Regions from separate parts of the Streptomyces sp. NPDC051064 genome, predicted to be linked through region 1. Evidence: riboswitches for the same ligand, from Rfam matches in the RefSeq annotation. Region 1 holds a riboswitch; each other region holds the start of a gene.
The links. A riboswitch is a leader RNA that binds a small molecule or an ion and turns the genes downstream of it on or off. The one in region 1 is predicted to bind cobalamin.
Positions count from the first base shown of each region.

Region 1 (3,265 bases):
CACCGGTGGCGTCCTCTCTCCCGGCTCCAACCCGCCGGTCTGGGTCATCGCCTCCGCGGGTATCGCCATCGCGATGGGCACCTACCTCGGCGGCTGGCGCATCATCCGCACCATGGGCAGCGGCCTCACCGACCTGCGTCCGCCGCAGGGCTTCGCGGCCCAGACGAGCGCGGCCACGGTCATCCTGGCCTCCTCGCACCTCGGCTTCTCCCTCTCCACCACGCAGTCCTGCTCCGGTGCCGTCATGGGCGCGGGTCTCGGACGCAAGGGAGGCGTGGTCCGCTGGTCCACCGCCACCCGGATGTTCGTCGCCTGGGGCCTGACCCTGCCGGCCGCCGGTCTGATGGGCGCGGGCGCCGAGTTCCTGACCAAGCAGGGGCCCTGGGGCGTCGGGGTGGTCGCCGTCCTCCTCGTCGCGGGCTCCGGAGCCATCTGGCTGCTGTCGCGCCGCAAGCCGGTCGACCACACCAACGTGAACGCGGAGGCCGAGCCCGCGGGCGTCGTCACCACCGCCGTCTCCGCGGTCAGCCCGCCGCCCGCCGGTGCCGTCGTACCGGAGCTCAAGACCACCATCTCGGCCCCGGCCACGACGGCCGGAACCCCGGCCGACCCGGCCACGGTGTAAGGACGAATCCGCATGAACATCGACTGGGCAGCTCTCGCGTCCGTCTTCGGCGTCAGCCTCGTGGTCACCGTCGCACTGGTCGGCCTCTTCACCCTCGGCATCACGGGCATGGCCAGGCAGACGTCGGCCGCGCAGGGCGGCGGCGGTGCCAACGGCCTGGTGCGCACCGGCGCGTACGCCTGCTTCGGGCTGTGCGCGGCGGCGGTCGCGTACGGGATCTATCTGATCGTCGCCTGACCGCTCCCACGCGGACTCCCGCCCGGGCCGGACACACCACGTGTGTCCGGCCCGGTGTGCGTCTGAGCACATTGAAGCCTCGCAGGTCAACGGCAGGTTGACGGGCGTTCACGGGGCATGGTGGACTGCCGGAGCCATTTACGGCGACAGGAGAGGAAGCCGGTGCGAATCCGGCGCGGTCCCGCCACTGTCACCGGGGAGCAGCCTCCACACGGAAGTCACGGCCCGCCACCGCGGGCTGGAAGGCCGGAGGAACTGCGGATCCGGAAGCCAGGAGACTCTCGTCGCCGGTCACGTCGAACCAGGGCGCGGACCCTGAGTGAGGACATACGCCATGTCTGGCTGCCCTGCGTCGGTCGCTTCACCCCCCGTCACGAAGGTCCTCCGAGGCGCGACGGCCGGCTGAGCGGTGCGAGCCGACCGCATCTTCGCGTACGGAGCCGCCGCCGGCCTGATCGGCGACCTGCTGTTCGGTGATCCCCGGCGTGGCCACCCCGTCGCCGCCTTCGGGCGTGCAGCGGCGGGCGCCGAGCGCCGCCTGTGGCGCGACCACCGCGGCTGGGGCGTCCTGCACACGCTCGTCTGTGCCGGGGGCGCCACGGGCGCCGCCGTCCTGGCCGCGCGTGCCGCCCGGAACCGTCCCGCCGCCGCCGTGGCGCTGACCGCGGCCGCCACCTGGTCCGTCGTCGGGGGCACCTCGCTGGGGCGCGAGGCCCGCGCCATCGGCGGGGCGCTGGCCGCCGGGGACATCGAGCTGGCCCGGGAGCGGCTGCCGCATCTGTGCGGCCGCGACCCGCAGTCGCTGGACGGGCAGCAGATCGCCCGCGCCGTGGTGGAGTCCGTCGCCGAGAACACCTCCGACGCCGTCGTGGGAGCCCTCGTGTGGGGCGCGCTCGGAGGAGTGCCCGGGCTGGTGGCCTTCCGGGCCGTCAACACGCTCGACGCCATGGTCGGGCACAAGTCGCCCCGCTACCGGCGCTACGGCTGGGCGTCGGCCCGGCTCGACGACGCCGCCGGCTGGCCCGGGGCCCGGCTCACCGCCGTGCTCGCCGTGGCCGCCGGGGGGCGCCCGCGCGAGGCGGTCCGGGCCTGGCGGGCGGACGCGGGCAGGCATCCCAGCCCCAACGCGGGCCCGGTGGAGGCCTCGTTCGCGGGGGCGCTGGGCGTACGGCTCGGCGGCACCCTCGCGTACGGCGGGCGGGTCGAGCACCGGCCGGTGCTCAACGGCGAGGCCGGCCGGGATGTGCGGGTCACGGACATCGAACGCGCGGTGCGGCTGTCGCGCCGGGTGAGTGTGCTGGCCCTCGCCGTGTGCGCGGCGGGGCGGCTGGCCATGGGACGGAGAGTCGGATGAGCGGCGGGCTGCTGGTCGCGGGGACCACCTCGGACGCGGGCAAGAGCGTCGTCACGGCAGGGATCTGCCGGTGGCTGGTGCGCCGGGGGGTGAAGGTCGCGCCGTTCAAGGCGCAGAACATGTCGCTGAACTCGTTCGTCACCCGGGAGGGGGCGGAGATCGGCCGCGCCCAGGCGATGCAGGCGCAGGCCGCCCGGGTGGAGCCGTCCGCGCTGATGAACCCGGTGCTGCTCAAGCCCGGCGGCGACCGGTCGAGCCAGGTCGTCCTGATGGGGAAGCCGGTCGGCGAGATGAGTGCGCGCGGCTACCACGGCGGTCGCCAGGAGGCGCTGCTGGGGACGGTCGTGGACTGTCTGGAGCAGCTGCGGGGCACGTATGACGCCGTGATCTGCGAGGGGGCGGGCAGTCCTGCCGAGATCAATCTGCGGCGGACGGACATCGTGAACATGGGCATCGCCCGGGCCGCGCGCTTTCCGGTGCTGGTGGTCGGCGACATCGACCGGGGCGGTGTGTTCGCCTCGTTCTTCGGCACGACGGCGCTGCTGAGCCCCGAGGACCAGTCGCTGGTCGCGGGATACCTCGTCAACAAGTTCCGCGGTGACGTGTCGCTGCTGGAGCCCGGTCTCGACATGCTGCTCGGGCTCACGGGGCGGCGGACGTACGGGGTGCTGCCGTACGCCCACGGGCTGGGCATCGACGAGGAGGACGGGCTGCGCGTCTCGATGCGCGGCACCGTGCGGGAGTCGGTCGTGGCGCCGCCGCACGGCGAGGACGTGCTGCGGGTCGCGGTGTGCGCGGTGCCGCTGATGTCGAACTTCACCGATGTGGACGCGCTGGCGGCCGAGCCGGGTGTGGTGGTGCGGTTCGTGGACCGGGCGGAGGAGCTCGTCGACGCGGACCTCGTGATCGTGCCCGGGACGCGGGGCACCGTGAAGGCGCTGGCGTGGCTGCGCGAGCGGGGGCTGGCCGACGCCCTGCTGCGGCGGGCTGCGGAGGGCCGCCCGGTGCTGGGCATCTGCGGCGGGTTCCAGGTGCTGGGTGAGCGGATC
Region 1 covers NZ_JBITFK010000001.1:52,244-55,508, forward strand. Annotated here, with positions in the region: gene ACIBCU_RS00290 (inorganic phosphate transporter) at 1-625, shown strand, start outside; gene ACIBCU_RS00295 (hypothetical protein) at 638-862, shown strand; cobalamin riboswitch at 1,014-1,143, shown strand; gene ACIBCU_RS00300 (cobalamin biosynthesis protein) at 1,272-2,216, shown strand; gene ACIBCU_RS00305 (cobyric acid synthase) at 2,213-3,265, shown strand, end outside.

Region 2 (3,265 bases), on a different contig from region 1:
AGCGGGACGGCTTCGTCCTGCACACCCCGAACCCGGGCGCTCAGAAGTTCATGCCCAACACCAGCCCGGCGGGCGGAGCGAAGTCCGGTCTGGTCGCCGCCCGCCTGGTGGCCGACGGCTCCGACCACGGGGTACGCCTCTTCCTGGTGCCGCTCACCGACGACGCGCAGGCGCTGCCCGGTATCCGGGTACGGCGGCTCCCGGCCCGGATGGGCAGCCCGGTGGACCACTGCCTGACCTCGTTCGACCGGCTCTTCGTGGCACGGGACGCCCTGCTGGGATCAGCCGAGGAGGGCGACGCGCCAGGGGAGTTCAGAACGGGACGGGGGGACAGGCGGCGGCGCTTCCTCACCTCGATCGGGCGGGTCACCCCCGGCCGGATCTCCATGAGCGCCTGCGCGGCGGGCTCGGCCCGCGCGACCCTGGCCGTCGCCGTACGCTACGGCGGCCACCGGATGATCTCCGGCTCACGGGGCGCCCCACCGGTGCCGGTGAACGCCCACCGGACGCACCACGGACCGCTCGCCTCGGCCATGGCCATGGTCTTCGCCATGAGCCTGCTGTACCGCAGGGCGCAGGAACGCTGGGAAGCCTGTACGGACGAGGACGCCCGGACGGACGCGGTACGTCTGGTCGATGTCGCCAAGGCGTGGATCACCTGGCGGGCCCGCGACGTCATCGTCGAGAGCCGTGAACGCTGCGGCGCGCAGGCGCTGCTGGAGAACAACGGCATGACCGAACTCGTCACGGGCGTGGAGGGGGCCATCACCGCGGAGGGCGACAACATCGCCCTGTACGCCAAGGCGGCGGCCGACATGCTGTTGGCCGCCGAGCCCGGCGGTGACGACGCCCCGGACCGGGCCCCGCACCCCGGTGACCTCGCCGACCCGTACTTCCTGGGCCGGCTCCTCGCCTCGGTCCAGGACATCTGGTTCGCCCGGGCCAGGGCCCGCGCGCTGCGGGCACCCGACGCCGACACCCTCGGCCGGTGGAACGCGGCCTCGGGTCCCGCAATGCGCGGGGTCGAGGCCTACGCGTACCGGCAGGCCGCCGAGGCCTACGCCGAGGCCCGCGCGACGCTGCCCGAGGGGGCGGCCAGGGACCGGCTCGGGGACCTGGAGCGGCTGTTCGCCCTCGAATGGGTGTCCCGCAACAGCGGTGACCTGCTGGCCGCCGGCCTCCTGAGCGCCGCTCAGGTGGACGCCCTGCCCGAGGCCGTCGAGGAGCTCCTCACGGCCGTCGCCGCGCACGCCCCGGAGCTGGCCGACTCCTTCGCGCTGCCCGAGGAACTGCTCGCCGACTGGCCGATCGCCGGACCCGGCTACGCGGACGCGTACGACGACCCCGGGGGCCCGTGGAACACCCGCCCGGCGGACGCCCGATGAGCGCCGGAGGCAAGGGGCGGGCCGTCCGCTGCCGCCTGGGCGAGCACCTGGAGATCCTGGGACTGCGCACCGTCCTGCTCGCCTACTGGGGCACCACGTCCGTGCTCGCCCGCCGCGGCGGGAAGCCGCAGGCCGATGGCGGCGAATCGGTTCACCCCAAGCGCTGACCCGCGCGACGGCCGGCCGGTACGGAGGGGGAGAAGCCCCCGCCGTACCGGCTACGGCCCCCGAGGCCGCCGGCGCGCCGCGTGATAGCTTGCAGGCGCCAGTCACACTCCACGTGGAGTCAGGGAATCCGGTGAGAATCCGGAGCTGACGCGCAGCGGTGAGGGGGACGGGCGGGGCCACAGCCACTGGAACACCCTCGGGTGCACCGGGAAGGCGCCTCGTCCGGACGAACCCGAGTCCGAAGACCTGCTGGCAACCGCTTCCGCACCGGGAGCGGAACTCCGTACGGGCTCCGCGCATGAGCCCAGAGAATGCCGAGGACTCCGTGCCGCTCATAGCCAGCACCGTACGCCGAACAGCCCTGCTCATCGCGGGACTTGTGTTTCTGACCGCCTGCGGCGGAGGCGGGAACACTCCCGACGGCGCAGCACGGGACGCCGCCGGCGACGGCTTTCCCGTGACGCTCAAGAACTGCGGCCGTACGGTGACCGTCGACGCGGCACCGCGTCACGCCGTCTCCCTCAACCAGGGATCGACGGAGATCCTGCTCTCCCTGGGCCTCGCCGACAGGCTGGCCGCCACCGCGACCTGGACGGACCCGGTGATGAAGGGCCTGGAGAAGGACGAATCCACGGTGAAGCGCCTCGCCGAGAACCAGCCCTCCTCCGAGAAGGTCCTCGCCGAGGAACCCGACTTCGTCAGCGCCTCGTTCGAGTCCACCCTCGGCAAAGGCGGGGTGGCGTCCCGCGACCAGTTCGAGGAGCTCGGCGTACCGACGTACCTCGCACCCTCCGACTGCGCGGGCAAGGACAACACCGGCAGCAGCGACGGCTCACGCTCCAAGCCCCTGACCATGGACCGCGTCTACGGCGAAGTACGCGACCTGGCCAAGGTGTTCGGCGTCCCGGAACGGGGCGAGAAGCTGGTGAAGAGCCTCCGTGGCCGCATCGAGAGGGCGACCGCGGACATCGACGCGTCCGGCACCACGATGCTCTACTGGTTCGCCAACTCCGAGGCCCCGTACCTGGCCGGGTGCTGCGGCGCCCCCGGCATCATCACCGAGGAGCTCGGCGCGGAGAACGTCTTCGACGACACGCACGAGGAATGGCCCCAGGTCAACTGGGAGACGGTCGCCGACCGGAACCCCGACGTGCTGGTCATCGGGGACCTGACCCGGAAGTCGCAGACGGCCGAGAGCGCAGCGAAGAAGATCGAGTTCCTGGAGTCCAACCCCGCCACGAAGAACATGGACGCCGTCCGGCACAAGCGGTACGTCCTGCTGAGCGGCCAGGCGATGAATCCGACCATCCGGACCGTGGAGGGCGTGGAGCGCGTCGCCGCCGGGCTGCGCTCGTTCGGGCTCGCGGGGTGACGAGGAGCGAACGCGCCCCGGACGTACGGGTGGAGCAGCCGCCCGCGGTCCGGACGGCCCCCGGAGTCCGGGTCCTGCGCGACGGCGTCCTGTGGAGCGCCGGGGTCGCCCTGCTCGTCCTGTCCGTCGCGGTCGCCGTCACGATCGGACCCGCCCGTATCTCCGTCCCGGACGTCTGGTCCGCGGTGGCCTCGCACCTCGGCCTGGGAGACGGGCGGCTGACCCCGATCCGGGACGGCATCATCTGGAACCTGCGCATGCCCCGCACCCTGCTCGCCGCGGTGTGCGGGGCCGGGCTCGCGGTGTGCGGCACCGTGATGCAGTCGCTGCTGCGCAACCC
Region 2 covers NZ_JBITFK010000009.1:280,139-283,403, reverse strand. Annotated here, with positions in the region: gene ACIBCU_RS30110 (acyl-CoA dehydrogenase) at 1-1,385, shown strand, start outside; gene ACIBCU_RS30105 (hypothetical protein) at 1,382-1,552, shown strand; cobalamin riboswitch at 1,635-1,822, shown strand; gene ACIBCU_RS30100 (ABC transporter substrate-binding protein) at 1,852-2,925, shown strand; gene ACIBCU_RS30095 (FecCD family ABC transporter permease) at 2,922-3,265, shown strand, end outside.
Region 2: it holds a riboswitch for cobalamin, as region 1 does, so the genes downstream of both, ACIBCU_RS30100 (ABC transporter substrate-binding protein) here and ACIBCU_RS00300 (cobalamin biosynthesis protein) in region 1, are expected to answer to the same signal.

Region 3 (3,265 bases), on a different contig from region 1:
TGGTCACGCTCGGCATCGTCGTGGCGATCGGGTTCGTCTGGGACGAACTCTGGCGGAGCCTGGGACACATCATGTCGGTCAGCACCGACAAGGGCGTCGGGCCCGGTGCGGTACGGCCGGAGCTGCCTGTCCAGGCGGAGCAGCAGGGACAGGGCACCTACTTCCTCACCGGCTCCGGAGACCGCCTGGACTGGACCACCTGCCTCGACCAGGTGGAGAACGACCGGGCGCACACCGCCTGCCTGGAGTCCAAGCACGTCATCGGCTGGTCCATGGACTACCTCCCCGTCTCCCAGATGCAGACGATGCAGTGGCTCGGAGCCGGCATCATGCTCGCCGTCGCCGCCGCCGTCGCCACCTTCGTCATCCTCTGGGGGCGCAAGCGGCTCCTGTGACCCGTGGCCCCCGGGGCCGGGGGCTCACCGCGCGGTCCGGAGGACGCCCGGACCGGTTGGCGGGGAGCGGGCGCCGCGTGGTGGACTTCGTGTACGGACGGAGAGAGACGGTGGCGCAGGGCATGGCCGATCACAGCACGGACCACGGGTATCTGCTGGACAACCAGCAGTCGGAGGCAGGCATCCGATTCGGTGCGCTGTCCGAGCTGTTCGATCCGGTGACGTTCCGGCACGTCGACCGGATCGGCATCACCCGGGGCATGCGGTGCTGGGAGGTCGGGGCGGGCGGCCCCTCCGTGCCCGCGGGTCTTGCCGAGCGGGTCGGAGCAACGGGGCAGGTGGTCTGCACCGACATCGACGTGTCCTGGGCACGCGAAGCCGCCTCCGAAGTCGTCGAGGTCATGCGCCATGACGTCGCCGCCGACCCTCCGCCGCCGGGTGGCTTCGACCTCGTGCACGCCCGGCTGGTCCTGGTGCACGTCGTCGACCGCGCGGAGGCGCTGCGCCGCATGATCCAGGCGCTGCGACCGGGTGGTGTGCTGCTCCTGGAGGATGCCGATCCGGGGCTGCAGCCTCTGCTGTGCCCGGACGAGTCGGGCCCCGAGCAGCGGCTCGCCAACCGTCTGCGCTCCGGGTTCCGTGAGCTCATGGCCGCACGCGGTGCCGATCTCACGTACGGCCGGACACTGCCCCGGCTGCTGCGCGAAGGCGGCCTCGACGACGTACAGGCGGATGCCTACTTCCCGATCACCTCGCCGGCCTGCACCGTTCTCGAGGCAGCGACGGTCCGGCAGATCCGTGGCCGGCTCGTGGCGGCGGGGATCGCGACCGACGAGGACATCGACCGCCACCTGTCCAACGTCGCCACCGGACGACTCGACCTGGCGACGGCCCCCTTGGTCTCCGCCTGGGGGCGCCGCCCGTAGAAGGCGCGCGCCGGCGCGGGCTGTCGTCCGCGGTGTACGCCGACCCGCCGAGCAGGCCGGACTCCTGGGCAGGCTGCGCAGCCCCGCCTCATCCGCATGTACGACACGCTGACGGTCGACCACCCGGACGGCCAGGAGCCGGACGGCGTCACCGTCGTGCGGGAGTGCCTGGCCCCCACGCACGAGCGACGCGAGGCCGGAGGACCGTGACGGTTGCCGCCGCGATCCCCCGCGCCGTCCGTCGCGGCCGTCGGCGCGGGAGACCACCGGGCCCCGCCCGGCAGGGCCGGTGGCGGCCCTCGGTGACCTCAGGCCCGCTTGTCATCGTCCCCCACCTGGCACTACTGTCGCCACGCCTTGGTGAACGGGAAATCGGTGTGATGCCGGTGCGGCCCTCGCCACTGTGATCGGGAAGTCCGGCTCCGGCCCTCGCGGGCAGCCACTGGGTCCTTGTGACCCGGGAAGGCGGAGTTCGGGCGGTGGTACCCGTAAGCCAGGAGACCGGCCAAGGCACTTCAACCATCCACGAGGTGCTGGAGAGGGTCTGCTGAGTCATGCACATTGCCGAGGGTTTTCTGCCTCCGGCGCACGCGATCGCCTGGGGTGTCGCGTCCGCGCCGTTCGTCGTCCACGGAGTCCGGTCACTCACGCGTGAAGTCCGGGAGAACCCCGAGAGCACGCTGCTTCTGGGGGCTTCCGGGGCCTTCACGTTCGTTCTTTCCGCATTGAAGATCCCCTCCGTGACCGGGAGCTGCTCGCATCCCACGGGCACGGGGCTGGGGGCCATCCTGTTCCGTCCGCCGATCATGGCGGTCCTGGGCACCATCATCCTGCTGTTCCAAGCGCTCCTGCTCGCCCACGGCGGGCTGACCACGCTGGGTGCCAACGTCTTCTCGATGGCGATCGTGGGGCCCTGGGCGGGGTACGCGGTCTACAGGCTGCTGCGCCGGTACGACGTGCCGCTGATGGTGGGGGTGTTCTTCGGCGCGTTCGTCGCCGACCTGTCGACGTACTGCGTCACGAGCGTGCAGCTGGCGCTCGCCTTCCCGGACCCGAGCACCGGCTTCCTGGGCGCGCTCGGCAAGTTCGGCTCCATCTTCGCGGTCACCCAGATCCCACTGGCGGTGAGCGAGGGGCTCCTGACCGTTCTGGTCATGCGGCTCCTCGTGCAGTCCAGCAAGGGAGATCTGACCCGGCTCGGTGTGTTCCTCGCCGGCAGGCGGGACCGGACCAGGACGGCCGAGACCGAGGCGGTGGCCCGATGAACAGGAACACGAAGATCAACACCCTTCTGCTGCTCGTCGTGGCCGCGCTGGCCGTCCTGCCGCTGGCCCTCGGCCTCGGCGACGACGAGAAGGAGCCGTTCACAGGCTCCGACGCCCAGGCCGAGACGGCGATCACCGAGATCGATCCCGCATACGAACCCTGGTTCTCCCCGCTGTACGAACCACCGTCCGGCGAGATCGAGTCGGCGCTGTTCGCCCTCCAGGCCGCGTTGGGCGCGGGCGTCCTCGCCTACTACTTCGGTCTGCGACGCGGGCGCCGCCAGGGCGAGCTGCGCGCGAGCGTGCAGCAGGACGGCTCCGGCGCCGGGGAACCCGCGGCCCGGGGGGACTGAGACTCGTGCTGCCGATCGACGCGGCGGCGCACAGCAGTCGCTGGCGCCGCCGCCATCCCGTGGACAAAGCCGTACTCGGTCTGGGACTCACCATTCTGGCGATCTCGCTGCCGCCCTGGCCGGGAGCCGCACTGATCCTCCTCACCGCCGTCACCGTGCTGCTGGGGCCGGCCGGTGTACCCGCCCGCCAACTCTGGCGGGCCTACCGGGTTCCCCTGGGTTTCTGCGTGACCGGGGCGGCCACACTGCTCGTACAGGTCGGCGGGCCGGAGGGACTCGTGACACCGGCCGACGGGGGGCCGGTCCGTGCCGGGGAACTGCTGCTG
Region 3 covers NZ_JBITFK010000011.1:140,041-143,305, reverse strand. Annotated here, with positions in the region: gene ACIBCU_RS33095 (ABC transporter permease) at 1-395, shown strand, start outside; gene ACIBCU_RS33090 (methyltransferase domain-containing protein) at 518-1,321, shown strand; cobalamin riboswitch at 1,641-1,846, shown strand; gene ACIBCU_RS33085 (energy-coupling factor ABC transporter permease) at 1,876-2,586, shown strand; gene ACIBCU_RS33080 (energy-coupling factor ABC transporter substrate-binding protein) at 2,583-2,939, shown strand; gene cbiQ (cobalt ECF transporter T component CbiQ) at 2,945-3,265, shown strand, end outside.
Region 3: it holds a riboswitch for cobalamin, as region 1 does, so the genes downstream of both, ACIBCU_RS33085 (energy-coupling factor ABC transporter permease) here and ACIBCU_RS00300 (cobalamin biosynthesis protein) in region 1, are expected to answer to the same signal.